2 regions of the Janthinobacterium sp. JC611 genome follow, and region 1 is predicted to be linked to the other one. Evidence: riboswitches for the same ligand, from Rfam matches in the RefSeq annotation. Region 1 holds a riboswitch; the other holds the start of a gene.
What was found. A riboswitch is a leader RNA that binds a small molecule or an ion and turns the genes downstream of it on or off. The one in region 1 is predicted to bind thiamine pyrophosphate.
Positions count from the first base shown of each region.

Region 1 (15,351 bases):
CGTGCGCCAGGCTGAACAGCGCCATGGCGCCGTCGACTGCCTGGTCAACAGCGCTGGCGTCATGCGGCTGGCCGCTGCCGCCGGACAGGATGCGGCGGAGTTTGCCGAGATGCTCAATACCAACGTCGTCGGCAGCGTCAACCTGATTCAGAGCGTGTTGCCAGGCATGCTGCGTCAGCGGCGCGGCACCATTTTCAATGTCAGCTCGATTGCCGGCCGTCAGGCGTTTCCCATGCATGCCGGCTATTGCGCCTCCAAATTCGCCGTACACGGCTATACGGCGGCGCTGGGTCTGGACATGGCCGCGCACAACATCCGCGTCAGCACCGTCTCGCCCGGCGTGGTCGATACGCCCCTGTTGCGCAGCACTACATCGGCGTCCGCCCGCGCCATGTTCGAGGAGTGGCTGGGCACGCTCGATTCCCTGCTTGCCCCGGAAGATGTGGCCGGCATCATCGCGTTTGCCTACCAGTTGCCGCAGAGCGTGTGCATGCGTGAAATTTTCGTGACCTCCACGTCGCAAGGGGCCTGACAACGGCTGGCAAACCGCGGCGCGCCGCAGGTGTCGACAGGTGATCCGGGAATGAGCCAGCGAGGGTGGGCGGGAATCACACCCATCCGCGCCAGCCGCAGTGCGTGATGACGGTGTGCGCATCGAGCAAGTCGTACTGCACGGAAAACCGGGCGCTGGCGTGCAGGCGTGGCGACAGCGACTGGTTGATGCAAAACGTCAAGCTGCGACGGACCTCGTCAAATGCGCTCAAGGTCACGGCGCTAAAGTCGAAGTAGTAGCCGACCGTGGGAAAGGCGGCCTTGAAAAAGCTTTCCTTGGCGGAAAACACTACGGTCATCAGAAACTCCAGGGTGCTGGCGCTGTTGATCTGGCGCAGCACTGACAGTTCGGGCAGGCTGATCGCCGTGCTCAACAGTGCTTCGCCCATCTCCGCGCCCACCACCGCTTCAATATCGATGCCGGCCGCTTCGTGCTGCTGCGCCGGCAAGGCGAGCGCGGCGGCATAACCGCCACCGTGGCTGATGCTGCCGACCACTCCGGCCGGCCACAGCGGCTGGCGCGAGGCGCCGATACCGATCTGCGCATCGGCGATGTCCAGGCGCGCCAGTGCCGCGCGCGCGGCCAGCCGCCCGAAAAAATACTCTGCTTGCCGTTTCGGCACGCTGCGCGCGATAGTGGCGGGCAGGGCGATGCCATGTTCATGGAAGGCGGTGCTGCAAAATGGATACGGCTGGAAATGAATGACGCTGATCTGCGGCCCAGGCGCCAGATCGTCACCTGCCTGGTGGAGGAACGGCCGGGGAAGCGGGGGCGGTTCATGCCATCGTGGTTCATCGCTGGCCGGCAACCGTCCGGACAGCATGTCAACGCTCGCTTCTGCAGGCCTCATCGTCGCCGTTCCATACATGGGGATGGGCATAGCTTACCCGATTCCCGGCATCGTGCAATGCCTGGTGCTCACGATGGACGGCGTGGCTGGCGCAATGCCTCCACCGGCAACTGGAAGAAGCGCGGCACCATGGCCGGCGACAGGTCGTCGCCGCCGTCCGTCATGGCCAGGCGGCCGCTCAGCACCAGCATGACGTAGCCGTGGCCCAGCGACCAGCCGGCGCTGGCGGCGGCCTTGTCCCAGCGCGCATCGAGGCCCGCTTCGCGCACGGCCGCGCCCGCCGTTTGCAGCACGTACTGGAAGCACGCCTGCGCCGCTTGCTGCAGGGCGGGGAACTGGCGCACGTCCTGGTGTTCGAACATCAGCCGGTAGTGGGCCGGCGCGGCCAGGGCGAATTCGATGTATTGCTGGCCCAGCAGCTGAAAACGCTGTTCGGCGGGCAGGCTGCCCGGCGGCGGCAGTTCGGCTTCCCATTTGGCGATCAGGCTGGCGAAGCCGGCCGCCGCCACGTCGGCCAGCAAGGCTTCCTTGCTGGGGAAGTGGCGGTACACGGCGGCGATCGACACACCCACCGTGCGCGCCAGTTCGCGTAGCGAGAGGGCGGCGTCGCTTTGCTGCGCCAGTTGCGCGATGGCGGCGGCGACCAGGGTGTCGCGCAAGTTGCCGTGATGATAGGTACTCGTTGTCGTCATTCTATGTTATCGCTGTTCACATTGTCGTGTATGATGGCCATGTTATCACTGAACACATGGAGATCGCATGCAAGAGATGAACAACGTGGTACGCGCCGTGGCCTTGCCGCCGAGCGCCGGCATCGCCCCCCTGTACCCGGGCAGCAACCTGGCCGACGCCTACGCCGTCGACTTGCCCACCGAGCAGGCGCGCCGGATGGACATGCAGGGCCTGGCGCGCCTCCTGCTGGGCAGCCAGCCGGGCTGGACGCGCAAGCTGATGGTGCTGCGCGACGCCATCGTGGCGCGCTTCGGCATCCAGACGGCCCGGCAGATGGAAGCCAAACCAGGTAAGCGTATCGGCATCTTCCGCATCTTTGCCGTCAGCGACGATGAAATCATCCTGGGCGAGGATGACAGCCACCTGGACTTCCGCATCTCGGTGCTGCGCGAGCGCGACGCGGGACGGCACGGCAGCGTGACCATCTCGAGCGTCGTGCATTGCCATAATGGGGTGGGGCGCGCCTACATCGTGCTGATCCGGCCTTTCCACAAGCTGATCGTGCGGCGCTCGCTGGCGCGCGCCGTCAAGGGGGGCTTGGCCTGAGCGGGCAATCTTGCTTATTCATGGCTGGTATTGCATACTGCACCACCAGCCTCATCACGATTCCCATGAACGATACGCTTCTCCTGCTGGGTTTTGCCACCACGCCGCTTGAACTGATTTCCTTTGTCCTGGCACTGACAACCGTTGCGCTGAACATCCGCCAGAACCACTGGGCGTGGCTGTTCGCCATCATTTCCTCGGCCGCCTACGGTTTCGTGTTTTTCGAATCGCGCCTGTATGGCGACATGGCCTTGCAACTGCTGTTCATCAGCGTCTCGTTCTGGGGCTGGTACCAGTGGCTGCATCCGGCCAGCGGCGGCAAGACCCTGCCCGTCACGCGCCTCGACGGGCGCGGCTGGCTGGCCTGCGCGGTGGGCTGGCTGGTCGGCTTCCTGCTGATCGCCTGGCTGCTGACGACGACGGACACGGACGTGCCGCATGCGGACGGTTTCCTCACGGCCGGCAGCCTGGTGGGCCAGTTCCTGCTGTCGCGCAAGAAGCTGGAAAACTGGGTCGCCTGGATCGTCGTCGACGTGCTGTACGTGTGGCTGTATGTGCACAAGGGCCTGACCCTGACGGCCGTGCTGTACGCCTTCTTCGTCGTGATGGCCGTCATCGGCTTGCTGGCGTGGAAGAAGTCGGCGCCGGCCGCGCCCGACGCCATGGTCCTCAAGTGATGGAGCGTTGCGTGCGCGTGGCGATCCTGGGCGCGGAATCGTCGGGCAAATCGACCCTGGCGGCGGCCCTGGCCGAGCGCCATGGCACCGTGTGGGTGCCCGAATACTTGCGTGAATTCGTCGAGACGCAGGGCAGGGTGCCCGTCGCGGCCGACCAGTTTGGCATTGCGCGCATGCAGCTGGAGCGGGAAAATGCGGCCGCCGCGCAGGCGCGGCAATTTTTATTTTGCGATACGACGCCGCTGATGACGCTGGTCTACAGCCGCCATTATTTCGCCGGCGCCGATGCGCCGCTGGCGGCGCTGGCCGACGCCACGCGGTACGACCTGACCCTGGTGACGGCGCCCGACAGCCCGTGGGTGGCCGACGGCTTGCAGCGCGAGTCGGAAGCCGTGCGCCAGCTGATCTACCGCTACCTGCTCGACGAGCTCGACGCGCGCGGCATCGCCTACCACGTGCTGCATGACAGCCTGGAGGCGCGCCTGGAACAGGCGGCGCCTTTGCTGCGGCAGGCGCTTGCTATGGCGCCTGCCATTTCCCTCAATTAAAAGTCGAACTGCGCCGAGAGCTTGAAGGTGCGGCTGGCGCCCGGGTACAGATAGCCGTCCGATTCCGGCGTCACGTCGCGCCAGTAGAACTTGTCGGCCACGTTGTTGACGCTGGCGCGCAGTACGGCGCGCGTGCCGGCGATGCGCGTGGCCCAGGCGGCGCCCAGGTTGAAGACGTGGTACGACGGCACGAAGGTCGTGTTGTTGTACTCAAACGCTTTCTTGCCCGCATATTCCCAGCTGCCATTGACGCTCAAGCCCGCCACCTGCTGCACGGCGTAGTCCGCATGCACGGCCGCCTTGAAGGCGGGCACGTTGGGCACGCGCTTGCCGTCGAGGTCGGCATTGCCCGTGCCGGACTGCTGGCTGTTCAGGGCCGTCACGGACGCGCCCAGGCTTAGATTGGACGATGCCTTGCCCTGGGCCGACAATTCCAGGCCACGGTGCTGGGCCTGGCCTTCGCGCACGAAGTTATAGGCGGTGCTGTCGACGTACTGGTTGAATTCCAGGCCTTTGCGGATCTGGAACAGGCTGGCGGCCAGCATGAAATCCGGCGTCACGTCCATCTTCGCGCCCAGTTCGACCTGCTTCGAGCGGCTGGGCGTCAATTCCACGTTGGCGTTGAGCGCCTTGCGGTCGGCCGTGCCGCCATGTTCCATGCCCTGCGAATAGGCCGCATACACGGAGACATTGTCGAGCGGGGTGTAGACGAGCGAGACGTTCGGCAGCAGGAAGTCGTGCTTGGCGCGGATTTCCGTGTCGGCCTTCAGTACATACTGATAGCCATCGACGTTGATATGACGCAAGCCGCCATGCAGCTTCCAGTTCGGCGTCAGGCTGACGATGTCCTGCACGAAGACGGCGTTTTCCGTATCCTTGCGCACCAGGCGCACGGGGCCCGTGACGCCGGGCGAGGTGCCGACGATCTGCGGCTGGTAGATGTTGCTCACGCCCACCCAGTCGTACACGTACAGGCCGGCGCGGTCCTTGCGGCGGAAGGTCGACACGCCGGCCGTGAATGCATGGCGCAGGGCACCGGTGGCGAACTTACCCTGGATCATGGCTTGCGCGCTCAGCGGCTTTTTCGTCTCGCCCAGGCTGCGGTAGTCGTACACGTCGTAGTCGCCATTGCCGCAGAAGCCGGGGTACAGGTCCTGTCCGCTGCAGCCATACGGGAAGGCAGTGTAGTCGTCGCGCTTGAACGAGTGCTGGTTGGCCGACAAGGTGGCGTGCCAGTCGTCATTGAAGGCGTACTGGAAGCGCAGGCCGAGATTGCTGGTGACGGTTTCCACGGGGCGCGTCCAGGGCTGCAGGTTGAGCATGGCGTCGGCGCTGATGCCGGTCGGCAAGGTTTTATTGTTCAGCAGCTGGAAGCCGGGCGCCGTCGCCTGCGCCTTGTCCTGGTAATCGGCATCGATTTGCAGCAGGGCCTGCGGCGAAATCTGCCAGTCGAAGGCGCCGGAAATGAACTTGCGGTTGCCGTCCGCGCCCTTGATGTAGGAGCGCAGGCGCTCGGCCGCCACGTTGACCCGGTAGCCGAAGCGCGTGTCTTCCAGGCGGCCGCCCAGGTCGACGGCGCCGTACAGCGTGCCCCGCTCGCGCGTTTCCACGGTGACCGTGCGCAGCGGTGCGGCGGTGGGGCGCTTGACGATGAAGTCGATCACGCCGCCGGGCGCGGCCACGCCTGCCTGCAAGCCGGCCAGGCCCTTCAGCACTTCGATGCGTTCCTTGTTTTCCAGCGGAATTTGCGTGTCGCCAGGAATGGCCACGCCATCCTTGCGGTAGCTGGAATTGTTGTCGAGCTTGAAGCCGCGGATGGAAAACTGTTCCGCATAGCCGACGGCGTTGTAGGCGTCGTTGATGCTGGTGTCGAGCTTGACGGCGTCGCTGAGATTGCGGATCTGCAAGTCCTGCATGTCTTTTTGCGAAATGACGGTGACGGACGCGGGCGTCTGCAGCAGCGGCGCTTCGGAAAAACCGCCGACGGAGGCGCGCTTGGCGGCCGGCGCCTTGCTGGCCGTGACGACGACTTCAGCCATGCTCTGGGCCTGCGGGTCGGATGCGTCGGAAGCCAGGGCGGGCGCGGCAAACGCGTGCAGGATGGCCAGGGTCAGTACAGAAACGGATAAATTCGGTGTGGACATAGATTGCTCGTGGTTCAAGCCGTCTCGGTAAAGAGCACGGCAGGCTGCTTGTTCGGCTGGCGCCAACGCAGGAGCTATCAAAGGAGGGAGGTACTTTGCGCTTTCCTTCGCTGGCATTATCCAGATCAGGTACGAAGGGTATCTCTCACCCGGATGACTGCTCCAGGACCCCTAGCGAAACGACAGCTTAGCATGAAGCACGGCCGGCTGTCCCCCTGGCCGACCGTTTTACAACAGTGTGGTGCGAATCTACAAACTGAGTTCGAGCACTTTGCGGCTGACGGCGGGCGTCACTTCGCGCTGTTCGCCCAGCGCCGTCATGCCGTGCGCTTCCAGGGCGGCCACGACGGCGTCCACGCTGGCGTGGTTGAGGCCATAGTCGGCCAGGCGCGTCTTGACGCCCATGTGGCGGAAGAAGAATTCCGTGCGCGCGATGGCCGCTTCGATGCGCCCATCCTCGTCGCCGCCGTCGAGGCCCCACACGCGGGCCGCGTATTGCAGCAGCTTGGCGCGCTTGGCCTGCTTGCGCACGCGCAGCATGCTGGGCAGGATGATGGCCAGCGTTTGCGCATGGTCGAGCTCGTACAAGGCCGTCAATTCGTGGCCGATGGCGTGCGTGGACCAGTCCTGCGGCACGCCCACGCCGATCAGGCCGTTCAAGGCCAGGGTGGCGCTCCACATCACGTTGGCGCGCACGTCGTAGTCGTCCGGCTGCGACAGGGCTTTCGGGCCTTCCTCGATCAGGGTCAGCAAAATGCCTTCGGCGAAGCGGTCTTGCACGGACGCATTGACGGGGTAGGTCAGATACTGTTCCATGACGTGCGCGAACGCATCGACGACGCCATTGCCCACCTGGCGCAGCGGTAATGTGAACGTTTTCGACGGGTCCAGCACGGAGAATTTAGGATAGACCTTGCGGCTCATGAACGAGCGCTTTTCCTGCGTCGCCTTGCGCGTGATCACGGCCGAGCCATTCATTTCAGAACCCGTGGCCGGCAAGGTCAGGACCGTGCCGAAGGGCAGGGCCGCTTCGACGATCTTGCCGCCTTTGGCCAGGATGTCCCATGCCTCGCCCTCATGCAGGGCGGCGGCGGCGATGAACTTGGTGCCGTCGACCACGGAACCGCCGCCGACGGCCAGCAGGAAATCGATGCGCTCGTTTTTCACCATGGCCACGGCCTGCATCAGGGTTTCATAGCTGGGATTGGGTTCGATGCCGGCAAATTCGAGCACCGTATGGCCGGCCAGCGCCGCCCTGACTTCATCGTAGACGCCGTTCTGCTTGATGCTGCCGCCGCCATACGTCATGAGCACCCTGGCTTGCGGCGGTATCAGGCTGGCGATGGCGGCGATCTGGCCCTGGCCGAAGAGGATTTGCGTCGGATTGTAAAAGTCGAAATTGAACATGGGACTCCTGCCGCTGAAGTGTAGGCTGTTGCTGAGCCATGATTATGGCCGAACGGGGGAAAACGTGCCGTGGACGCTTGAGCTTTTCGTCCGCGCGGTGGAGAATGCAGCCGATGTCACCACCACGCGAAAAGGAATGCGCATGACCACCGTCCCACTGGAAGAAGCGGGCCTGCCGGCCACCGCGCTCGATATGCACCGCGCCATCGGCGCCACCATCGCCGCGCTGCAGGCGCTGGACTTGAACAGCCAGCGCTTCGAGGCGTGCACGGACCCGGAACTGCGCCGCGTGCTCGCGCATGCGGGCGACACCAGCCGCAAGGAAGCGGCCATGCTGCTCGAATGGATGCGCCGCCGCGATGCGCGCCTGGATTCGGCCATGAAGGAAGCGCTGTTCAAGGCGGGGCCGATTGTTGCCCAGTATCACTATGACGAGAAAATATTGTAACTATTGGTTTGTTGCTGTCACGTACCATACGCCACATTTGCATTGTTTCGCGTAGACTGTGCCCCGAACACGATTTTGGGGGAGTTTACAGAGATGAAATCATTACCATACCGAGAAGGCAGCTGGTTTGCCGTGCCCCTGCCGGGCGGCGGCTATGCCGTCGGCGTGGTGGCGCGCCGGGCGCCTGCCGGGCGCATCATGCTGGCCTATATGTTCGGGCCGAAGCGCGACAGCTTGCCGGCGCTGGAAGAGCTGGAAGGCTTGCGGCCGGAACAGGCCGTGCGCCGCCTGCGCACGGGCGACATGGCCCTGCTCAACGAGCGCTGGCCCCTGCTGGGCGACAGCAGCCACTGGGAGCGCGATGCCTGGCCCATGCCGGCGTTTATCCGCCGCAATGAATCCTTGCAGCGCGCCTGGCGCGCCAGCTATGCGGACGCCGACCCTGCCAAGCTGAACCGTGAGGAATCGATTCCCTTCGATACCCCGGGCATGGAAAGCGATTCCCTGTACGGCTATGGGGCGACGGAATTGTTGATGGATAAATTGCTGGCGCAGGAGAAGGCGGCGGTTTAATCACCCGGGGTCAGGCCCGACGGGACTGACCCCGGTGTGTTAGCTTACGCCGCTGGCAAGCTGATCTGGAATGCCAGGCCGCCGCCTTCGCGGTTGCGCACCTGCAATTCGGCGCCGTGGCGCAGCAGCACGCGGTCGACGATGGCCAGGCCCAGCCCGGCGCCATTTGCCTGTCCGCGCGCCGTGTCGAGGCGGGTGAACGGTTTCATCAGCTGCTCGATCTTTTCCGCCGGCACGCCCGTGCCGTGGTCCTGCACCTCGATGATGACCTTTTTCGCGCCGTGGCTGGTGCGCACCTGGCAGGCGATGTCGATTTCCGTCACGTCGCTGCCCGGCGTCTTGCCATAGCGGCGCGCGTTCTCGATCAGGTTGTTCAGCACGCGGCGCAGATCGGTGGGGTTGCCCATCGCGTGCGCGCCCTCGGCGATGCTGGCGTTGATCTTCACGTCCGGCAGGCGCATGGCTTCGCGCGTCATGTCGGTCAGCAAACCGCTGAGGTCGACATCGGTAAAGCTCGACGCTTCCGTCGGCTTGGCATAGTCGAGGAATTGGCCGATGATGGCATCCATCTGCCCGATATCGGACTGAATGCCCTCGCGCGCCTCGTCCGACAGGTTGGCCATTTCCACTTCCAGCTGCATGCGCGCCAGCGGCGTGCGCAAGTCGTGCGAAATGCCCGCCAGGATCACGGCGCGGTCCGATTCCACCTGCTTTAAGTCATCGACCATCTGGTTGAAGCTGCGGTTCGCCTCGAGGATTTCGATCGGGCCTTTTTCCGGCAGCGGCGCCGGTTGCTTGCCCTTGGCGATGTCGCGCGCGGCCGCCGTCAGGCGCGACAGCGGCAGATTGATCAGGCTGGAAATGATGGCCGCGCCCAGCAGCGACAGCAGCGACACCAGGCTGGCCCAGCCCAGCCACTGGAAGCCCGTCAGGCCGCGCAGGCGTTCACGGTCCAGCATCAGCCAGTACTCGTCGTCGTCGATCTTGAAGCTGACCCAGAAGCCGGCCACGCCATTGACGCGCGCGGAAAAGCGCGTGTCCTTGCCCAGCTTGGCCTTCACCAGCGCCTCGATCTCGGGCATCAGGTAATTGTCGGGCGGCGGCTCGATGCGGTCGTCCTCTTCCAGCGAGAAGATGCGGATGCCTTCATTGCTGACGAGGTCGAACAACAGTTCGCGCCGCAACTCGGGCGCCGAGTGCGTCAATGCCGCATGCGTGATGGTGACGACGGAAATGATCTGGGCGGAAATCTGCTGCGCCTGCGGCTCGCGCTGGATGAAGGAAATCATGCTGAACCAGGCGATCATGCTGACCGTGGTCAGGGTGCCGAGCAGCAAAAAGGTGCGCCAGAACAAGCCGCTTTTCAGCCGCGCCAGGCTGATATCGGGAAAAAGCTTCATCATGCCTCGCCAGCGATCAGCGCGGCTGTCCGTCCGGGATGAAGACGTAGCCGAGGCCCCAGACGGTCTGGATGAACAGCGGGCTCGACGGATCTGGTTCGATCAGCTTGCGCAGGCGCGAGATTTGCACGTCCAGGCTGCGGTCGAATACTTCGTATTCGCGCCCGCGCGCCAGTTCCATCAGTTTCTCGCGCGACAGCGGCTGGCGCGCATGGCGGGCAAACACTTTCAGGACAGAAAACTCACCGGTCGTCAGCGGCACCGTTTCGCCATTCTTTTTCAGGGTACGCGTGCCCAGGTCCAGCACGAAATCGCCGAATTCGAAGGTTTGCGGCGTTTCCGACGGCGCGCCCGGGATTTCATCGGGACCCTTGCGGCGCAGCACGGCGCCGATGCGGGCCACCAGTTCGCGCGGATTGAACGGTTTCGGCAGGTAATCGTCCGCGCCCATTTCCAGGCCCACGATGCGGTCCACGTCCTCGCCCTTGGCCGTCAGCATGATGATCGGCGTCTGATCGCCCGCGCCGCGCAGGCGGCGGCAGATCGACAGGCCGTCTTCGCCCGGCAGCATCAGGTCGAGCACCAGCAAGTCGTAGCGTTCGCGCAGCCACAGCTTGTTCATGGCCGTCGCGCTCTCTGCCGTGAAGACATTGAAGCCCTGTTCGGTCAGGTAGCGGCGCAGCAGGTCGCGCAGGCGCACATCGTCATCGACGACCATGATTTTTGCCTGGTGGCCGTGGATCGATTGCGTGGTTGTATTGCTGCCGGAAGTGGAGGTTGTCGTCATTTAGGGTGTCGTGTTATCTTATATTAGTTGCTATAGTAACGCCTCGCGCGGCGTCGGCAAGGGGCTGTGGCGACCCATTACAAAGTGTTACAAACTTTACCCAATTACTCTTACTGCACCGTGTAAAGCATCATACACTGGGGCCACAGTGGAAATCAGCTTTAAGTGTATACGGCATCGCGGAAGAGGAACTCAATGAATATCTTTACTAAAAAAATTCACGCCGCTCCCAGCGCAGCTATGGCTGCACGTACGACTGCGCTGTCCGCATTTGCCGTTTGCTGCGTGTTTGCCGCCAGCCTGGCGTCGGCGCAAAACCAGCCGCCACCACGCCGTGACGAGCAGCAGCAAATGCAGGCCCAGCGGTATGAACAGGTACAGCGCAGCAATAGCAATGATACGCGCTTGCGCGAACAGCGTGACGCACGCAGTTTCGACACGCGCGCCGAAGAGCAGCGCCGCGCCAACGAAGGCGCCGACGCTTCGCGCCGCACGGGCCGCATGACGGCCGACGAGCGCCGCGACCTGCGCCGCCAGATCAACGAAGTGGGACAGGACATCTATTCCAACCCGCCGCGCCGCTAGGCAGCCATCCCCCTCCGACAGGGCCATCTCGCAAGACATGGCCCTGTTTGCATCTGGCAAGCACATTTTTGCCAAGTCACGCACACCGCCACGCCCCGTGATATTGTTCTAGTGCACTGAGACAATTCTCTGAATTTGTTGTTTGGGGAGGCAAGTGGAGAGCGACGACGACATACCGGTTCCTGATGCGGCCCCCGCAGGCGGCGTGCCGCGCGGCCTGGTCCAACGCGACGAGGGGGTATTCCTGGACTTGTCGCTGGCGCCGGCGCAGTTGCGCATCGCCGTCGACCAGCTGTTCCAGTCGGGCCAGCTGCTGGCCGGTCTCGACTACGGTTTGTTCCTGCTGACCCTGTTTCATGCCCCCGCGCCCCGCGCCGCGCCCAAGGGCGATGCCTTGTTGCGCATCGCCGCCCGCGTGGCGCCATTCCCGCCCCAGCGCCGCGCGCTGTACAAACAGGTCAAGGTCCGTGGCGACAGCGCCGAGTTTTACTTTGAGGCCTTGCCTGCCGATGCGGATGGCCAGGTGCCGGCGCGCCGCGAGTTTGACGAACTGGTGGCCGACCTGTGGTGCAAGGGCGTGCACTACGGCATCGATGGCGCGGCCGTGCGCGCCATGCTCGCCAGCGGCAAGGCCGAGCGCATCACGGTGGCGCGGGTGCTGCCGCCGCAGCCGGGGCGCGACGCCCAGCTGGTCGAAGTGTCGCAAGGCATCCACCGCGACGATGCGCCGCGCGAACGCTCCGATGGCCGCCTGGATTTGCTCAGCTTCAAGAACCGCTTTCCGCAAGTCAAGAAGCACGCGCGCCTGCTGCGTCTGCTGCCGGGGGCGCCCGGCCTGCCTGGCTACGACCTGGCCGGCACGGCGCTGCCGCCGCCCGCGCCGCTGGAGCTGGACCTGGCCGCGGTGGCGGGGACAGGCACGGCGGTCGAGCATTTCAGCGATGGCGATTTCCTCGTCGCCACCCAGGATGGCTATGTGAATGTCGATGAGCACGGCAAGATGTCGATCGAAAACAAGATCGTCAGCCGCGAAGGCGTCAGCAGCCGCACCACGGGCAATTTGAAGCTGCGCGCCGCCTACGAGGAATATGGCGAAGTGCAGGAGCAGCGCCAGCTCGACGGCAGCGACATCACCATCCATGGCGACGTGTATGGCCATCTGCACTCGCATGGCGGGCTCATATGGCTACAGCGCAACCTGGTGGGCGGCACGGCCTTCAATGAACACGGCGACGTGCGCGTCGAGGGTGTTGCCTCCGGTTCCGTGCTGCAGGCGCTGAGCGGCGAAGTGCACGTGAAGCGCGCGGAAAGCTGCGTCATCGCCGGCACGCGCGTGGTGATCGACAGCGCCAGCAATTGCGAGATCATCGCCGACGAGGTCGTCATTGAACTGGCCGAAGGCTGCGCTGTGGCGGCGCGCACCATCCGCATCGGCAGCGCCGGTCCCCGCAAGCAGGTGGAGATGCTGCTGTTTCCCCTGGTGCCCGACCTGAGCGCGCTGGAGCAAAGGATCGCCGAGAGCCTGGCCAAGGCGGCGCAGCACCAGCAGCTGCGGCACAAGCGCCAGCAGGAAATCGACGCCATCGCGCAGCTGCCCGAGGTGCGCAACTACCTGACCCTGGCGGGCCAGCTGCGGCGCGGCGAATTGCAGCTGCAGCCGGCGCAGCAGCTGCAGTACGACAAGCTGGCCGCGCGCATCGCCCCCGTGCTGAAGGAAGTGGCCCGCCTGCGGGTGGAAGTGAAACAGTCGGAAATCCTGCACGCGCAGATGCTGGCGCTGGTGGAGCAATTGCGCCAGGAGCGGCAAGCGACGGCCGGCCAGTCGCGCTGCACCCTGGGCCTGGTCGATGGTGAAACGGTCGTGCGCACCCTGGTCGTGCCGCCCGGCCCTGCCAAGGTCTACGACCGGCCGCCGAAGGAGATCAAGGCGCTGTTGCGCAGCGCCACGCCGGCCACGCAAGCCGTGTTCGCTGACAACACGGGCAGCCTGGACTGGACCTACCAGCCGCCGCCTTGATCAGTCGATCACCTTGCCGCGAGATTGCTTGAGCACGCTGTGCGTGCTCTTGCTGTCGAGGCGGCGCCGCTGCGAGCTGCGCGTGGGCTTGGTGGCGCGGCGCACGGCGGGCAGGAAAGTCACGCTGTCGATGATCTCCTGTAAACGCCGCAACGCTTCTTCCTTGTTCTGTTCCTGGCTGCGCGACTGCTGCGCCTTGAGCACCAGCACGCCATCCTTGCTGATGCGGCTGTCGCGCAGGGCCAGCAACCGCTCCTTGTATGCGTCCGGCAGCGACGAGGCGGCGATGGGGAAGCGCAAATGGATGGCGCTGGACACCTTGTTGACGTTCTGCCCGCCCGGACCCTGGGCGCGGATGGCGGAGAATTCAACTTCAGCGGGATTGACGAGGTGTTGCATGGCCTGCCTGTGGGGAAACGATGTGGGTATTGTAAGGGAAGATGGCTGCGGCGGCGCAAGGCCGGGCGCCGAGGCCAGCCTGCCTTCCGGGAAAGTTGATGTTTCTCAACGCTGGCGGCGGCGATGCTGGTTAGCATGGGGCCAACGTTGCGCCACTGCGCATCCTGGCAGCGCTTACCGGATGAAAGGAACACCATGCAGCCCACGACGACGCCTGGCGCCACAACCGTGCAATACCTGACGCAGTACTTGAGCTTCCGGCTGGGCGGCCTGGAATACGGCCTCGACTATCGCTGCGTGCGGGAATTGCGTCCGCTGAAAGAGCTCGACCGGTTTTCCTCGGAAGGGGAAGTGCTGCGCAGCGTGGCCGTCTCGCGCGGCGTGATCATCCCCATCGTCGACATGCGCGCCGCGTTCGGCAGCGCCCAGGACGCGCCCGATCCGGCCACCGACGTGATCATCCTGCAGCTGAGCAATGGCGTGATGGGCATGGTGGTCGATGGCGTCACCGATATCGTCAGCCTGGCGCCGGCCGACATCGTCGCCGTGCCCGGCCTGGGCGAGGCGGAAGCCGATTACCTGCTGGGCCTGGGCACGGTGGCGGGGCGCCGCCTGATCCTCGTCGACATCGACCGCCTGATGGCCATCCGCAGCCCCAGCCCCATGCAGGTGGCCTGAAAAAAAGACGACCCGGGAGTCGTCTTTTTGTCTTGCGTTAGCCGAGTTTCTCTAGCTGATCCTGCAGATCGAGCCATTCCGCTTCCAGCTGCGCCAGGTCCTTGGTGAAGAAGGTCTGGTCGGCCAGCAATTGCTTGAGCTTGGCCTTGTTGGCCGCGTCATAGATGCTTGGCTCGCCCAGCTTGGCGTCGGTTTCCGCCTTTTGCGCATTGCGCTTGGCGATCTGCTCTTCCTGGCGCTTGATCTTGTTTTCGATCGGCTTGCGCAGGGCGGCCGTTTTCTGGCGCTCTTCCGCTTCCTTGCGCTTGTCGCGCACGGGCGCGGCGGGGGCGGCGGCTACCGGCGACACGACGGGGAAGTCCGTCTTGTTGGCCTTGCCGGCGGCCGGCAGCACGTCCGTGCCCTTGCCCAGCTTGGTCTTGAACAGCCAGTCCTTATAGTCGTCCAGGTCGCCGTCAAACGGTTGCAGCTTGCCGTCGGCCACGATGATGAATTCATCGGTGGTGGCGCGCAGCAAGTGGCGATCATGGGACACGACGACCAGGGTGCCTTCGAACTGGGCCAGCGCTTCCGTCAGCGCTTCGCGCGTTTCCAGGTCCAGATGGTTGGTCGGTTCATCGAGCAGCAGCAGGTTCGGACGCTGCCAGACGATCAGCGCCAGCGCCAGGCGGGCTTTTTCGCCGCCCGAGAAGGGCGCGATGGAGCTGGTGACCATGGTGCCGGGGAAGTTGAAGCCGCCCAGGAAGTTGCGCAGTTCCTGCTCGCGCACGGTCGGGGCGATCTTGGCCAGGTGCCACAGCGGCGATTCGTCATGGCGCAGCATTTCCACCTGGTGCTGGGCAAAATAACCGATGTTGAGGCCCTTGCCCATGGTGGCGTCGCCGCTCAAAGGCATCAGTTCGCCGGCGATCGTCTTGATCAGGGTCGACTTGCCGGCGCCGTTCTGGCCCAGGAGGCCGATGCGCTGGCCGATCTGCAGCGAAAACTTGATGCCGTTGACGATGGTC
Region 1 is NZ_JAFLJN010000025.1:277,362-292,712, forward strand. Features, by position in the region: gene J0O65_RS19345 (SDR family oxidoreductase) at 1-532, shown strand, start outside; gene J0O65_RS19350 (4'-phosphopantetheinyl transferase family protein) at 609-1,403, opposite strand; gene J0O65_RS19355 (TetR/AcrR family transcriptional regulator) at 1,472-2,095, opposite strand; gene J0O65_RS19360 (DUF2867 domain-containing protein) at 2,163-2,681, shown strand; gene pnuC (nicotinamide riboside transporter PnuC) at 2,747-3,358, shown strand; gene J0O65_RS19370 (AAA family ATPase) at 3,358-3,906, shown strand; gene J0O65_RS19375 (TonB-dependent siderophore receptor) at 3,903-6,050, opposite strand; TPP riboswitch at 6,136-6,233, opposite strand; gene J0O65_RS19380 (iron-containing alcohol dehydrogenase) at 6,300-7,457, opposite strand; gene J0O65_RS19385 (ferritin family protein) at 7,600-7,905, shown strand; gene J0O65_RS19390 (Imm26 family immunity protein) at 7,999-8,478, shown strand; gene J0O65_RS19395 (sensor histidine kinase family protein) at 8,523-9,881, opposite strand; gene ompR (osmolarity response regulator transcription factor OmpR) at 9,895-10,596, opposite strand; gene J0O65_RS19405 (hypothetical protein) at 10,906-11,250, shown strand; gene J0O65_RS19410 (flagellar assembly protein A) at 11,405-13,267, shown strand; gene arfB (alternative ribosome rescue aminoacyl-tRNA hydrolase ArfB) at 13,268-13,666, opposite strand; gene J0O65_RS19420 (chemotaxis protein CheW) at 13,862-14,344, shown strand; gene J0O65_RS19425 (ATP-binding cassette domain-containing protein) at 14,382-15,351, opposite strand, start outside.

Region 2 (15,351 bases), on a different contig from region 1:
TGAACCCAGCGCCGGCGATATCGGCAATTACTATCACGTCGGTGCAGGCACGGATATCAGTTTGCTGGCAGACAGCTCCTTTACCTACAGCGGCCTGGCCAGCGATTACGAGGTGGTCAGGACGACGCTTGACGGACGCCAGCAACGCCTGTTGCCTGTGAACCGTTCATATCCAGAGCCGGAGACGCCCAAGTTCACGACCTCATATACATTCTTTGCCCCCCATGCGGACGGCTATGGCTTGTACTACACCAGCAGTTTTTCGCGCACTGAAAAAGGCATGACGGATTTGAACGTACGCTGGGCCGATGTGAGCAACGTCGCCTTTGCCCCCTGGACGATTGCCAGCTACAGCGGTTTTTGCGCTAGCCGGCCGATCGTGGCCACGACGACTGATTATGCCGAAGGCGTGCTGTCTGTCGTCAGCCAGGACAGCGCCGATTGTACGACGGAAAATCTGGATTTGATACGCGTCAATCGGCGATTCGGCGTGAATGCCAAAATCACGCGCGTGAGTGAAAAAAACGTATCGATCCTCTTTCCTCCAAAGATATTTAACGATGCTCAAGGAAATGCCCTGGCCGTATGGGTGGAAAGGACAAAGCAGGGGAGCGGTTCTCCCATCACACCGGTGCGTACCATGTGGTCCCGGTCAATGTATGGCGAGAACTGGTCTACCCCGCAAATATTGATGTCCAATAGCCCAGCATCGTCGTTTGATTATTTGACTGACCAGAATATCGCTGTGGCGATGAATGCGGCTGGACAAGCCGTCGCCGCGAAACTGGTGCAGAATGACGACTACTCCATCTCGATCATGGTCAATAAATTTGCTATGGGGACAGGATGGGGCGGCTGGACCAAGGTGGCGCATAAAGCGGAAGGTTTGAATCCGCGTGTTGCCATTAACGCCTCTGGCCAGGCTGTTGTTGCTTATCTGGCATATCCGTCCACGCGGACGCCTTTTGGCAGGGCCGACATGGCAGAATTGATACATCCGCGCTGGCGCTGGCATACATTCGTGCTGCGATTCTGAGGTTTGTCGGGCGCGTGACGCAAAAAAGCCGGCGCAGGGCCGGCTTCGACAGGGCAGGGCGGACGGTGCTTACTCTTCGCGCACCCACGTCTGCGAGCGGCCAAACATCGGCACGCCGACATAGCCGCGCACTTGCAGCTTGGTGCCGCCTTCAATCAGTTCGGCCTTGCTCTTGTAGGTCTTGCCATTGGCCGGGTCCGTGATTTCGCCGCCCGTCCATTCCTTGCCGTCATATTTCAGGCCGGACAGGATCACCAGGCCGATGATGGGCTGGTCCTTGTTGGCGCCCGTGCACTTGTCGCACTTGGGATTTTGCTCTTCGTTCGGGCCACGGAACAGCTTGTCGATCTTGCCTTGCAAGACGCCGTTGCTTTCCGTGATGACGACGAGGGATTTCGGCTTGCCGCTGGCGTCGTCGATGGTTTTCCACGTGCCGACAGGGGTGTAGTTGCCGTCGCGCGCGGCGGCGCTGCCGGCGATGGCCAGGGCGGCCACCAATACGCTTGCCTTGAATAGTGTATGCATCGCTAGTCTCCTATGGTTTTTTTGATCTGTCACGAAACAGGGTATATACCAAGGCAAGACCAGCCATCCTGCGCGGCGTCACGGATGACGCCGCGCAATCCTTCCAAACTTGCCCTATGCGCTGGCTAGTTTAGCAAACTGTTCGCGCAATTTTTCAATTGTCGCCGAAAAACTGAGCAAGCGCTCGTTTTCTTGCGCGACGATGGCGGCCGGAGCGCGCGCGACAAAACTTTCATTGCCCAATTTGCTGTTGACTTTGGCAATTTCCGCTTCGATGCGGGCGATTTCCTTGCCCAGGCGCTCGCGCTCGGCGGCCACGTCGATTTCCACTTTCAGCATCAGCTTGGTGGTGCCGACGATGGCGACGGCCGCTGGCGAGTCCGGCAGCGCATCGACGATCTGGACGTCCGCCAGCTTGCCCAGCGACTGGATGTACGGTGCGTACGACGCCAGCGCTTCTTTCTCGCTGGCATTGCCTGCCTCGACGATCAGCGGCACGCGCACGGATGGCGAGATCTGCATTTCGCCGCGCAGGTTGCGCGTCGCGTCCGTCAACGCTTTCAGCTGCTGCATCCACGCTTCGGCCGACTCGTCGATCTTGTCGGTGTTGGCGATCGGGTACGGCTGCATCATGATCGAATCACCCTCTGGCTTGAGCGTCTTGCCGGCCAGCGGCGCCACCGTTTGCCACAGCGCTTCCGTGACGAAGGGGATGATCGGATGGGCCAGGCGCAGCACCACTTCCAGCACGCGCAGCAGGGTGTGGCGGGTGGCGCGCTGCTGGCCTTCCGTGCCTTGCTGTACTTGCACCTTGGCTACTTCCAGGTACCAGTCGCAATACTCGTCCCAGACGAATTTGTAGATGGTGGCGGCGATATTGTCGAAACGGAAGTCTTCAAAGCCCTTGGCCACGTCCAGTTCCGCCTTTTGCAGCAGCGAAATGATCCACTTGTCCGCTTGCGACAGGTCGGCCTCGTTCGGCGAGCAGTCCTTGCCTTCCGTATTCATCATGACGAAACGGGTGGCGTTCCACATCTTGTTGCAGAAGTTGCGGTAGCCTTCGCAGCGGCCCAGGTCAAAATTGATGTTGCGGCCCAGCGAGGCATAGCTGGCCATGGTGAAGCGCACGGCGTCCGTGCCATAGGCCGAAATGCCTTCCGGGAATTCCTTGCGCGTCGCCTTGGTGATCTTTTCCGCGTCGCGCGGGTTCATCAGGCCCGTCGTGCGCTTGACGATCAAGCCTTCCAGGTCGATGCCGTCGATCAGGTCGATCGGGTCCAGCGTGTTGCCCTTCGACTTGGACATTTTCTGCCCTGTCGAATCGCGCACGAGGCCGTGCACGTAGACGGTTTCAAACGGCACCTTGCCCGTGAAGTGCGCCGTCATCATGACCATGCGCGCGACCCAGAAGAAGATGATGTCGAAACCCGTCACCAGCACGGACGAGGGCAGGAAGGCCTTCATGTCCGGCGTTTCTTCCGGCCAACCCATGGTCGAGAACGGCACCAGGGCCGACGAGAACCACGTGTCGAGCACGTCGTCGTCGCGCTTCAAGGGGCCCGTGCTGCCGGCTGCCAGCGCCTTGGCTTCCGCTTCGGCTTGCGTTTTCGCAACGAAGATATTGCCCTTGTCGTCGTACCACGCCGGGATCTGATGGCCCCACCACAATTGGCGCGAGATGCACCAGTCCTGGATGTTGTTGAGCCACTGGTTGTAGGTGGTGCTCCAGTTTTCCGGCACGAACTTGATTTCGCCATTGGCGACCTTGTCCAGCGCCGTTTCCGCGATCGATTTGCCGGGGAAGAAGGTGCCTTCCGGCGCTGGTTTACTCATGGCGACGAACCACTGGTCCGTCAGCATCGGCTCGATGACGACGCCCGTGCGGTCGCCGCGCGGCACCATCAGCTTGTGCGGCTTGACCTGTTCCAGCAAGCCTTGTGCGTCCAGGTCGGCGACGATCTGCTTGCGCGCGGCGAAGCGGTCCATGCCGCGGTAGGCTGCCGGCGCATCGTCCGTGATCTTCGCGTCCAGCGTCAGGATGACGATCTGCGCCAGTTTGTGGCGCTGGCCGACGGCGTAATCGTTCATGTCGTGCGCCGGGGTAATCTTGACGCAGCCCGTGCCGAATTCCTTGTCGACGTACTCGTCGGCGATGATGGGGATTTCGCGGTCCGTCAGCGGCAGTTTGAGCATCTTGCCCACCAGCGCCGTGTAGCGCTCGTCCGTCGGATCGACGGCCACGGCCACGTCGCCCAGCATGGTTTCAGGACGGGTGGTGGCCACCGTCAGGAAGCCGCTGCCGTCGGCCAGCGGGTACTTGATGTACCACATGGAGCCGTCTTCTTCCTCGGACACCACTTCCAGGTCGGACACGGCCGTGCCCAGCACGGGGTCCCAGTTGACGAGGCGCTTGCCGCGGTAGATCAAGCCTTGCTCGAACAGGCGCACGAAGACGTCGGTGACGACTTTCGAGCGCGGTTCATCCATGGTGAAGTACTCGCGCTGCCAGTCGGCCGAGGCGCCCAGGCGGCGCATCTGGCCGGTGATGATGGAACCGGATTTTTCTTTCCATTCCCACACTTTTTCCACGAATTTCTCGCGGCCCAGGTCATGGCGCGAAATCTTTTGCGCGTCCAGCTGGCGCTGCACGACGATTTGCGTGGCGATACCCGCGTGGTCGGTGCCGGGAATCCAGGCCGTGTTGTGGCCCAGCATGCGATGGTAGCGGGTCAGGCCATCCATGATGGTCTGGTTGAACGCATGGCCCATGTGCAGGGTGCCGGTGACGTTCGGCGGCGGCAACTGGATGCTGAAGGAAGGTTTTCCGGCATCGAGGGTGGCGGTGAAGTAACCGCGCTGTTCCCACTCGGTGCGCCAGAATTGTTCAATGTCGGCGGGCTCGAAAGACTTGGCTAATTCCATGATTTGGCGTGTGATTGGCAAAAGGAACCATTATAGATGACGCGGCATCGCCTGCAGCGTGGCAACGGGCCTTTTTCAGTGTTTTGGCGGCGTTGCGGGCAGTTTGCCCGCAACAGAACGGGGATAAAGGCGCTGCCGATGCTATAATGCCGGCCTCGGCGCCTCCTGCCCCATCCTTGCGGACGGCGCCAGCAGACGCGGTGGTATCAATGTTTCATATCCAACACTCGTCCGCGTCTCACGGCCAGCGCATCCGCGATGCCAGCCACCTTCAGCGCGTCCCCTCCGGGCCGGGCGCCTGAGCCACGCGCACCGCCAGCGGTGCACCATTCACGGCGGAGTCAAAGCGGCGCGTCCATTGCACGCCGCTGCCGCCACAGCTTAGCCAGGATCGTTTGTCCGGCGCGTCGTTTGTTGATACGGCATCCCCCGCATGGCGCCTTGCCGCTTGTGGCCTTGCCGTGGCCGCCGCTTTCCTGGTTTCGCTTTTACAAGGAAATCATCATGAAAAAAATCGCCATCTTTGCCGGCCTTGCCACCACCCTGGGCGTCTTGCCTGCCGCTCACGCCCAGTCGTCCGTCGAGCCGTCTTCCGTCACCCTGTATGGTTTGATGGATGCGGGCCTGGTGCAGGAAGGCGGCGTCAGCAAGCTCACCAGCGGCGTCTCGGCCGGTTCGCGCCTGGGCTTGCGCGGCACGGAATCCCTGGGCAATGGCTTGCACGCCGTGTTCACCCTGGAAGCGGGTGTCCTGAGCGACACGGGCCGCTCCGACCAGGCGGGGCAATTGTTTGGCCGCCAGGCCTTTGTCGGCATCGACAGCCCGCTGGGCATGCTGACCGTGGGCCGCCAGTACAACCTGCAAAGCCAGGCGCTGACCGACGTGGCCGACCCGTTCGAAGGCGGCCTGGCCGGCGCGGCAACCAACCTGGCCGGCTATTCGGCCACGCGTATCGACAATACCGTGCGCTACACCTCGCCGGAATGGCGCGGCGTCACGGGCACCGTCATGTATGGTGCCGGCGAGCACACGGGGATGGCGGCGGATCAGCGTTCGCTGGGCCTGGCCCTCGGCTATGTCAACGGTCCCCTGACCTTGCGCCTGGCGCGCCAGAGCCGTGCCGGCGAGCCGGGCAAGGCTGACGTCAACAACACCATTCTGGCCGGTAACTACAACTTTGGCGTAGCCACGGCGTTTGCCGGCTATGGCCGCAACACGGGCGATGGCAGCACCATGTTCTTTGCGGAAAATCCATACGGCGCGGCACAGGCGCCGGCCCAGTCGAGCGACAGCCGCGACGCCATCGTCGGCGTCTCCGTGCCGCTGGGTGCGACGACCCTGCTGGCCTCGTATGTGCGCAAGGATGACCGCGATGCGGCCAACCGCGATGCGCAGCAGCTGGCCATCGGCGCCACGTATGCCTTGTCCAAGCGCAGCAAGATCTATGTTGCCTACGCGCACATCCGCAACCGCAACGACGCCGCCTACATGGTGGGCAATGCCACGGAAGTTGGCAGCGGCAACCGCGCCTTCAACGTCGGCCTGCGCCACGCGTTTTAAGCGGGCAGCATGCTGCCTTCGCGCAGCAGCGTTTCGAAGGCGGGCGCGGCCAGGGGGCGGCTGAACAGGTAGCCCTGCATCTGGTCGCAGCCGTGCAGGCGCAGGAAGGCCAGCTGCTGCGCCGTTTCCACGCCTTCCGCGATCACTTTCAGGCGCAAGCTGTGCGCCAGCGAAATGATGGCGCGCACGATGGCCGCATCGTCGTCGCTGTGCGTGATGTCGCTGACGAAGGTTTTGTCGATTTTCAATACGTCGATGGGGAAGTGGCGCAGGTAGGCCAGGCTGGAATAGCCGGTGCCGAAGTCATCGATGGACAGTTGCACGCCCAGTCCCTTCAGCTTGGCCATGATGGACGTGGCTTGCTCCACGTCATGCATGACCATGCTTTCCGTCAATTCCAGTTCCAGATGGGTGGCGGCGAGGCCCGTCTCGGCCAGCGCTTGCGCCACCGCGTGCAGCAGATTTCTTTGCTTGAATTGCCGCGCCGACAGGTTGACGGCCAGGCGCAGCGGACCGTGGCCGGCCAGTTGCCAGGCGCGCGTCTGGGCACATGCCGTGCGCAGGACCCAGTCGCCGATGGGGATGATCAAGCCCATTTCCTCGGCCAGGCCAATGAAGCTGGCAGGCGGAATGCGTCCCAGTTGCGGATGTTGCCAGCGCAGCAGCGCTTCCATGCCCACCACCGCGCCGCTGGTCAAATCCAGCTGGGGCTGGTATTCGAGGTGAAATTGCCCCCGTTCCAGGGCGTGGCGCAATTCCCTCTCCAGGCCCAGCCGCTCCAGGGAGCCCGCATTCATGCTCGAGGCATAGAATTGCCAGTGGCCCCGTCCCTGTTCCTTGGCGCGGTACATGGCGATGTCCGCGTGCTTGATCAAGGTGTCGGCATCGTCGCCATCATCGGGATACACGGCCACGCCCATGCAGCAGCTGAGAAAAAATTCATATTCGCCCAGTTGCAGCGGCTGCGCCACGGCGTCCAGGATGCGCTGCAGGATGGCGGCGCCCGGTTCGCCATTGCCATGCTGGGGCAGCAGCAGGACGAATTCGTCGCCGCCCAGTCGCGCCACGGTGTCGACTTCGCGCGTGGCGTCGCGCAGGCGCCCGGCCACGTTTTTCAGCACCTGGTCGCCCGCATCGTGGCCCAGCGTGTCGTTGACGAATTTAAAGCGGTCGATGTCGATGAACACCACCCACAGGGGGAGCGTGCTGCGCCGCGTCACGGCCATCGCCTGCTCCAGCCGTTCGCGCAGCAGGGCCCGGTTGGCCAGGCCCGTCAGGATATCGTGCCTGGCCTGGAATTCCATCTCTTGTTCGAAGCGCATGACGGTGCTGATGTCGTACTGCGCCACGACAAAGTGGCTGACGGGGCCATCGCCATCATCGCGCACGGGGGCGACGAACAGCTCGCTCCAGTAACAACTGCCATCCTTGCGGAAATTGCGCACGATGGCCTTGCCTTCGCGCTGATCGCGCAGGGCCGCCGTAATGGCGTGCATGTCTTGCCGCCCTTGCTGCGGACCCTGCAAGTCTTCCAGGCGCTGTCCGATCACCTCGTTGCCGGCATAGCCGGTGATGCGCTCGAAGGCGGGGTTGACGTATTCGATCAGGTAGCCGGGCGCGTCGGCGCTGCACAGGATGATGGCATTGGCCGACACTTCGATGATGCGTTCGCGCAGCCGCAGCGATTTCTCATTGTGCATGCGCGCGGCGATGTCTTCGGACAGGCGCAAATTGGCGAATTGCAGCGCCGCCGTGCGCTCGCCCGTGATGCGGGCAATCACGGAATTGCGCGACACGAGCTGATACACATACGCCGTTGCGAGCAGGCTCGACAGCAGGCCGCCCAGCAGCACGTACAGCGAGCCGCGACGGTTCGCATCCAGGCCCATGCCTTTGGCCGGCAGCATGGCGGCGCGCAGCGTCTGTCCGCTGGCGTGGTACTGCAGCAGCAGCCGGGTGCTTTCCGACTCGATCTGGCGCGCCGAGGCGTAGCACAGGGCCGTCAGGCACAGCCCGAACGCCAGGGTGAGCAGGGCCGAGGTGGAAACGGAAATGGAGATGCGTTTGAAGAATGATTGCATGATGGCGTCCGGTGGCTGCGCCAGCGCCGATCCATGATCAGGCAGGCCGGGCAGTGACCGACTGTAGGGCGGGCGGCGAAATACCGTCCGTTCGCTACCGAACGGACGGCCATGCCAGCAAGAAATATAGTCGGGGCACTGTGCCAGCGCTGTGTTACGCTGCACCCCATGGCGGCCCTCGTTCGGACGCCTTTCATCGATCCCCTAGCTGACGACTGGAAACCAGGAAACCTGCCCATGTCGAGTCCGCATGCCCAGCTGCACAACCCGAATCAAAACCATTTGCTTGCCGCCATGCTCGACGCCGATTTCGCGCGCCTGGCGCCCCACCTGGAGCAAGTGTCCATGCTGCTCGGTGACGTGATCTACGACTCGGGCGACAAGCTGCAGCATGTGTATTTCCCCACCACGGCCATCGTGTCCATTCACTACCTGCTGGAAAACGGCGGTTCGTCGGAAATCGCCGGCGTCGGCAATGAAGGCGTCGTGGGCGTGTCGCTGTTCATGGGCGGCAACTCGACGCCGAGCCGTGCCGTCGTGCAGACGGGCGGCGTCGGCTATCGCCTGAAGGCCCACCTGCTGATGGAGGAATTCGACCGCGCCGGTCCCGTCATGCGTTTGCTGCTGCGCTATACGCAAGCCTTGATCACGCAAATGTCGCAGACGGCCGTGTGCAACCGCCACCATACGGTGGAGCAGCAACTGTGCCGCTGGCTGCTGCTGACCATGGACCGCCTGCCGAACCGCGAGCTGACGATGACGCAGGAGTTGATTGCCAACATGCTGGGCGTGCGCCGCGAAGGCGTGACGGAAGCGGCCGGGCGCCTGCAGCAGCGCGGCTTCATCAGTTACCGGCGCGGCCATATCTCCGTGCAGGACCGCGCCGGCCTCGAAGGCCACGTGTGCGAATGCTATGGCGTGGTCAAGAAGGAATTCGCGCGCCTGCTGTCGGACGTGCGCCAGCGCCAGGGTTCCTGATCACCGCACTCCCTTCCTATCGTTGTCATTGCCCAGGCTCATCATGCAATCTGTCGAAAACATTCCCCCGCGCGCACCGTCGCGCTGGCCCATGGCGCTGGCGTTTTCCTTCAGCGCCGTCGCGCTGCTGGCCGTCGGCGTGCTGGCCTGGCGCGCGCCGTTCGAGACGGCCTGCGTCATCGACGCGCTGGTCTTCCTGCTGCTGATGCTGCTTGTGGCGCTGTACCGGCGCACCGTGGCGGCCAGCCTGCCGCGCCAGTTGCTCAAGGCGGGCGCCTTGCAGGATGCAATTTTCAACAGCGCCAATTTCTCGTGCATCGCCACCGATGCGCAGGGCGTGATCCAGATTTTCAATGTGGGCGCGGAACGCATGCTCGGCTATGAGGCCAGCGACGTGGTCGACAAGCTGACGCCGGCCGGCATTTCCGACGCGCAAGAAATCGTCGCGCGCGCCGCCGCCCTCAGCGCCGAACTCGACACCGTCATCACGCCCGGCGTGGAAGCGCTCGTGTTCAAGGCGGGGCGCGGCATCGAAGACATCTATGAACAGACCTACATCCGCAAGGATGGCAGCCGCTTCCCCGCCATCGTTTCCGTGACGGCCTTGCGCGACGCGCAGAGCAAGGTCATCGGTTACCTGCTGATCGGCACGGACAATACGGTGCGCAAGCAGGTCGAGGCGGAACAGGCGCTGCTGGACCAGCGCCTGCGCGAACAGCAGGCGTACACGCGCTCGCTGGTCGAGACCAACAATGCCGAGCTGAAGAAGGCGCGCCAGGTGGCGGAAAAGGCCAACCGCGCCAAGTCCGAATTCCTGTCGAGCATGAGCCATGAATTGCGCACGCCCTTGAATGCCGTGCTCGGCTTTGCGCAGCTGATGGCCTCCGACGTGCCGCCGCCAAGCCCGCCGCAGCAGCGCTCGATCGAGCAGATCCTCAAGGGCGGCTGGTATCTCTTGCGTTTGATCAATGAAATCCTCGACCTGGCCATGATCGAGTCGGGCAAGGTGACTCTGTCGCAGGAAGCGATGTCCCTGCTCGACGTGTTGCAGGATTGCCAGGCCATGATCGCGCCGCAGGCGGAAAAGCGCGGTATCCGCATGCAGTTTCCCCGCTGCGGCCAGGCCTTCTATGTGCATGCGGACCGCACGCGCGTGAAACAGGTGATGGTCAACCTGCTGTCGAACGCCATCAAGTACAACCAGGGTGGCGGCGCCGTCACCGTCGAATGCAGCCGGCATGGCGAGCGCGTGCGCGTGAGCGTGCGCGACAGCGGCGCCGGCCTCGACGCGGGACAGGTGGCGCAATTGTTCCAGCCATTTAACCGCCTGGGACAGGAAAACAGCACGGAAGAGGGCACGGGCATCGGCCTCGTCGTTACCAAGCAGTTGGTCGAATTGATGGGCGGCACCATCGGCGTCGACAGCACCGTCGGCGTGGGCACCACGTTCTGGTTCGAGCTGGCCGCCAGCAGCGCGCCGGCACTGGTGCTGGGCGACGGCGACGCCTTGCCGCAGCTGCAAGAGCCGCAGGCAAGCCAGTGCACCCTGCTGTACGTGGAAGACAATCCCGCCAACCTGGCGCTGGTCGAGCAATTGATCGCCCGCCGCAGCGACTTGAAACTGCTGACGGCCATCGATGCGCACCTGGGCATCGACCTGGCGCGCACCTACCAGCCGGACGTGATCTTGATGGATATCAACCTTCCCGGCATCAGCGGCTATGGCGCCCTGCATATCCTGCATGATGATCCGCTCACCAGCCACATTCCCGTCATGGCCCTGTCGGCCAATGCCGTGCCGCGCGACATCGAGAAAGGCCTGGAAGCGGGTTTCTTCCGTTACCTGACCAAGCCGATCAAGGTCGTCGAATTCATGGACGCGCTCGACGTGGCCCTGCGCCATGCGGCCGCGCACGGCCTGGCCGACGACATTCACGCAGTACGCTAATTCAGCAATTATTTTAGGAATACCGCCATGCTTCAAGCCACCGAGATCCTCAACGCCAGCATCCTCATCGTCGATGACCAGGAGGCCAACGTCATGCTGCTGGAACAGGTGTTGCGCAATGCCGGCTATACGCGCATCACGTCCACCATGGACCCGCAAGCCGTGCGCGCGCTGCATCAGCAGCACCGCTACGATTTGATCCTGCTCGACTTGCAGATGCCGGAAATGGATGGCTTCGAAGTGATGGAAGGCTTGCGCGACATCGAGGCGGGCAGCTATTTGCCGGTGCTGGTGATCACGGCCCAGCCCGGTCACAAGCTGCGCGCGCTGCAGGCCGGCGCCAAGGATTTCGTCAGCAAGCCCTTCGACCTGGTGGAAGTCAAGACGCGCATCCACAACATGCTGGAAGTGCGCCTGCTGTACCAGAAGCTGGCCGAATACAACAAGTCGCTGGAACAGATGGTGGAAGCGCGCACGGCGGAGTTGCGCGAAAGCGAAGCGCGCTTCCAGCGCTTCACGGAACTGTCGTCCGACTGGTACTGGGAACAGGATGCGCAAGGCAAGCTGACGCGCTTTTCCGGTCCCGTGGCAGAGATGCTGGGCATCGGCAGCGAGGAAGAGCCGCAGCGCTGGAACGCCACCGAACGCGCGCTGCTCGATGCAAAAATTGCTGCGCGGGAACCGTTTCTCGATTTTATCTACAGCCGCGCCAACCTCGACGGCAGCACGCAATATTTGCAGGTCAGCGGCGAACCGATGTTCGACACGGGCAGCCGCTTCATCGGCTACCGCGGCATCGGCCTCGATGTCACGCAGCGCCATCGCAATGTCTGATTTATACTTGTTGCTATCCATATCGACAAGGAAAGCATCATGACTGACAAATCCCCGCCGCAATACTGGTTCCCCGCCAAGACCTATGGCTGGGGCTGGGGCTTGCCCATCACTTGGCAGGGCTGGCTGGTGTTCCTGGCCGCGCTGGCGCTGTTCGCCTGCGGCGCCTTCCTGTTCCCGCCGCAAACCATGCTGGTGGGCTACATCGTCTATGAAGTGGCCATCGTTGGCGTGCTCATTTTCATCTGCCAGCTGAAGGGCGAACCGACCAGCTGGCGCTGGGGCAAGAAGAAATAAGCGTGATGGCATCTGTTGCAATGCAGCAGATGCGCAAAGACGACACCTGCAAGAAATCATCTGGCCACGCGCCTTGAAACGCGTATAATTGGCTCGCTGCCGCAAGGCGGCAAACGCTAGGGGTCCTGCCTTTTCTGTGGAAACACGGTGAAGCGCGGGTGAGAAATACCCTCCGAACCTGATCTGGATAATGCCAGCGAAGGGAAGCTTTAGGATGAACGCCCCCCGCTTTTCCGCGTGCGCGCAGCCGAACCTCCTTAGCTGGCTCCAGGCTTAAAAATAGTCTAGCCAAGGAGCCAAAATGAACGCCAATCCCCAATTCCTCTCCGCCACCGCCACGGTCGACGAAGCCGCCATCGCGCCGCTGCCCAATTCGCGCAAGATCTACGTGCAGGGCAGCCGTCCCGACATCCGCGTGCCCATGCGCGAAATCAGCCAGTCCGACACGGAAGCGTCGTTCGGCGGCGAAAAGAATCCGCCGATCTACGTCTACGACACCTCCGGCCCGTACACGGACCCGGACGTGCAGATCGACATCCGCTCCGGCCTCGACACGCCGCGCCTGCCGTGGATCATGGAGCGGGCCGACACGGAGGAATTGCCCGGCCCGACCTCCGACTACGGCATCGCGCGCCTGGCGGACCCGAAGCTGGCCGAGCTGCGTTTCAACCTGCACCGCAAGCCGCGCCGCGCCATCGCCGGCAAGAACGTGACGCAAATGCACTATGCGCGCCAGGGCATCATCACGCCGGAAATGGAATTCGTCGCCATCCGCGAAAACATGCGCCGGCAGGAGTATTTGCGCGAACTCAAGGCTTCCGGCCCCATGGGCGAGCGCCTGGCCGAGCTGATGGGGCGCCAGCATCCTGGCCAATCGTTCGGCGCCAGCATTCCGGCTGACATCACGCCGGAATTCGTGCGCGAGGAAATCGCCCGCGGCCGCGCCATCATTCCCGCCAACATCAACCACCCGGAAGTCGAACCGATGATCATCGGCCGCAATTTCCTGGTGAAAATCAATGCGAATATCGGCAACTCGGCCGTGACGTCTTCCATCGGCGAGGAAGTGGAAAAGATGACCTGGGCCATCCGCTGGGGCGGCGACAACGTGATGGATTTGTCCACGGGCAAACATATCCATGAAACGCGCGAATGGATCGTGCGCAACAGCCCCGTGCCGATCGGCACCGTGCCCATCTACCAGGCGCTGGAAAAGGTGAATGGCAAGGCCGAAGATCTGACGTGGGAAATCTTCCGCGACACCCTGATCGAGCAGGCCGAGCAGGGCGTCGACTACTTCACCATCCACGCGGGCGTGCTGCTGCGCTATGTGCCGATGACGGCCAAGCGCCTGACGGGCATCGTCTCGCGCGGCGGCTCCATCATGGCGAAATGGTGTCTGGCGCACCACCAGGAATCGTTCCTCTACACGCATTTCGAAGAGATCTGCGAAATCATGAAGGCGTACGACGTGTCGTTTTCGCTGGGCGACGGCTTGCGCCCCGGCTCCATCTACGACGCCAACGACGAAGCGCAGCTGGGCGAACTGAAAACCCTGGGCGAACTGACCCAAATTGCCTGGAAGCACGACGTGCAAGTGATGATCGAGGGCCCCGGCCACGTGCCGATGCAGCTGATCAAGGAAAACATGGACTTGCAGCTGGAGCAGTGCGGCGAAGCGCCGTTCTACACCCTGGGACCGCTGACGACGGATATCGCGCCCGGCTACGACCACATCACTTCGGGCATCGGCGCGGCCATGATCGGCTGGTACGGCACGGCCATGCTGTGCTATGTGACGCCGAAGGAACACCTGGGCCTGCCCAACAAGGCGGACGTCAAGGACGGCATCATCACGTACAAGATCGCGGCGCACGCGGCCGACCTGGCGAAAGGCCATCCGGGCGCGCAAATCCGCGACAACGCCCTGTCGAAAGCGCGCTTCGAGTTCCGCTGGGACGACCAGTTCAACATCGGCCTGGACCCGGACAAGGCGCGCGAATTCCACGATGAAACCTTGCCCAAGGATTCGGCCAAGGTGGCGCATTTCTGCTCCATGTGCGGCCCGCACTTCTGCTCGATGAAGATCACGCAGGAAGTGCGCGAATACGCGGCCGGCATGGGCATCGCGGAAGACCAGGCGCTCAAGCAGGGCATGGAGGTGAAAGCCATCGAATTCGTCAAGAACGGCGCCGAGCTGTACCGCAAGGTCTGAAGGAGAGCGTGATGCCTGCATTGATATCCATCACGCTCAATGGCGCGCCGCACCAGGTGCCGCCCGGGCAGACACTCGACCAATTGATCGCCGCGCTGTCGCTGGAAAACCAGGCGCTGGCGCTGGCCGTCAACCGCAACGTCGTGCCGCGCAAGGCATGGCAGGACAGGGTCCTGGAAACCCAGGACCAGGTAGAAATCGTCCGCGCCATCGGCGGCGGCTGAAAACGTCCAGGCAAACCTACTGCGCGGCGCGCTTTGCGGCCTGCGATGCTCACCGTGCTTTAGCACGGTTGCGCGTCTCGGCCACAAATCATCGCCGCTCGCTACGGTTTTCTTTGGACGTCTAAAAACTTAAGGAAAAGCACATGAATACCGCAACAAACAAGGACCTGTTGACCATCGCAGGAAAACAGTACCAGTCGCGCCTGCTGGTCGGCAGCGGCAAGTACAAGGATTTGCCGCAGACGCGCGAAGCGACGGACGCGGCTGAGGCGCAGATCATCACGGTGGCGATCCGCAGGGTGAACATTGGCCAGGATCCGAACGCGCCCAGCCTGCTCGATGTCGTGCCGCCGGACCAGTACACGATTTTGCCGAACACGGCCGGCTGCTACAACGCCAAGGACGCCGTCTACACCCTGCAGCTGGCGCGCGAACTGCTGGGTGGACGCAATCTGGTGAAACTGGAAGTGCTGGGCGATGAAAAGACCCTGTTCCCGCACATGCCGGAAACCTTGATCGCGGCCGAAGCGCTGGTCAAGGATGGCTTCGACGTGATGGTCTACTGCAGCGACGATCCCATCCAGGCGAAGATTTTGGAAGACATCGGCTGCGTGGCCGTCATGCCGCTGGCCTCCCTGATCGGCTCGGGCATGGGCATCCTGAATCCGTGGAACTTGTCGCTGATCATCGATCAGGCGAAAGTGCCCGTGCTCGTCGATGCCGGCGTGGGC
Region 2 is NZ_JAFLJN010000009.1:152,049-167,399, reverse strand. Features, by position in the region: gene J0O65_RS08315 (hypothetical protein) at 1-1,036, shown strand, start outside; gene J0O65_RS08310 (DUF2147 domain-containing protein) at 1,106-1,561, opposite strand; gene J0O65_RS08305 (valine--tRNA ligase) at 1,676-4,483, opposite strand; gene J0O65_RS08300 (porin) at 4,988-6,043, shown strand; gene J0O65_RS08295 (putative bifunctional diguanylate cyclase/phosphodiesterase) at 6,040-8,124, opposite strand; gene J0O65_RS08290 (Crp/Fnr family transcriptional regulator) at 8,362-9,102, shown strand; gene J0O65_RS08285 (PAS domain-containing hybrid sensor histidine kinase/response regulator) at 9,146-11,050, shown strand; gene J0O65_RS08280 (response regulator) at 11,078-11,884, shown strand; gene J0O65_RS08275 (hypothetical protein) at 11,924-12,181, shown strand; TPP riboswitch at 12,290-12,403, shown strand; gene thiC (phosphomethylpyrimidine synthase ThiC) at 12,483-14,396, shown strand; gene thiS (sulfur carrier protein ThiS) at 14,417-14,620, shown strand; gene J0O65_RS08260 (thiazole synthase) at 14,764-15,351, shown strand, end outside.
Region 2: it holds a riboswitch for thiamine pyrophosphate, as region 1 does, so the genes downstream of both, thiC (phosphomethylpyrimidine synthase ThiC) here and J0O65_RS19375 (TonB-dependent siderophore receptor) in region 1, are expected to answer to the same signal.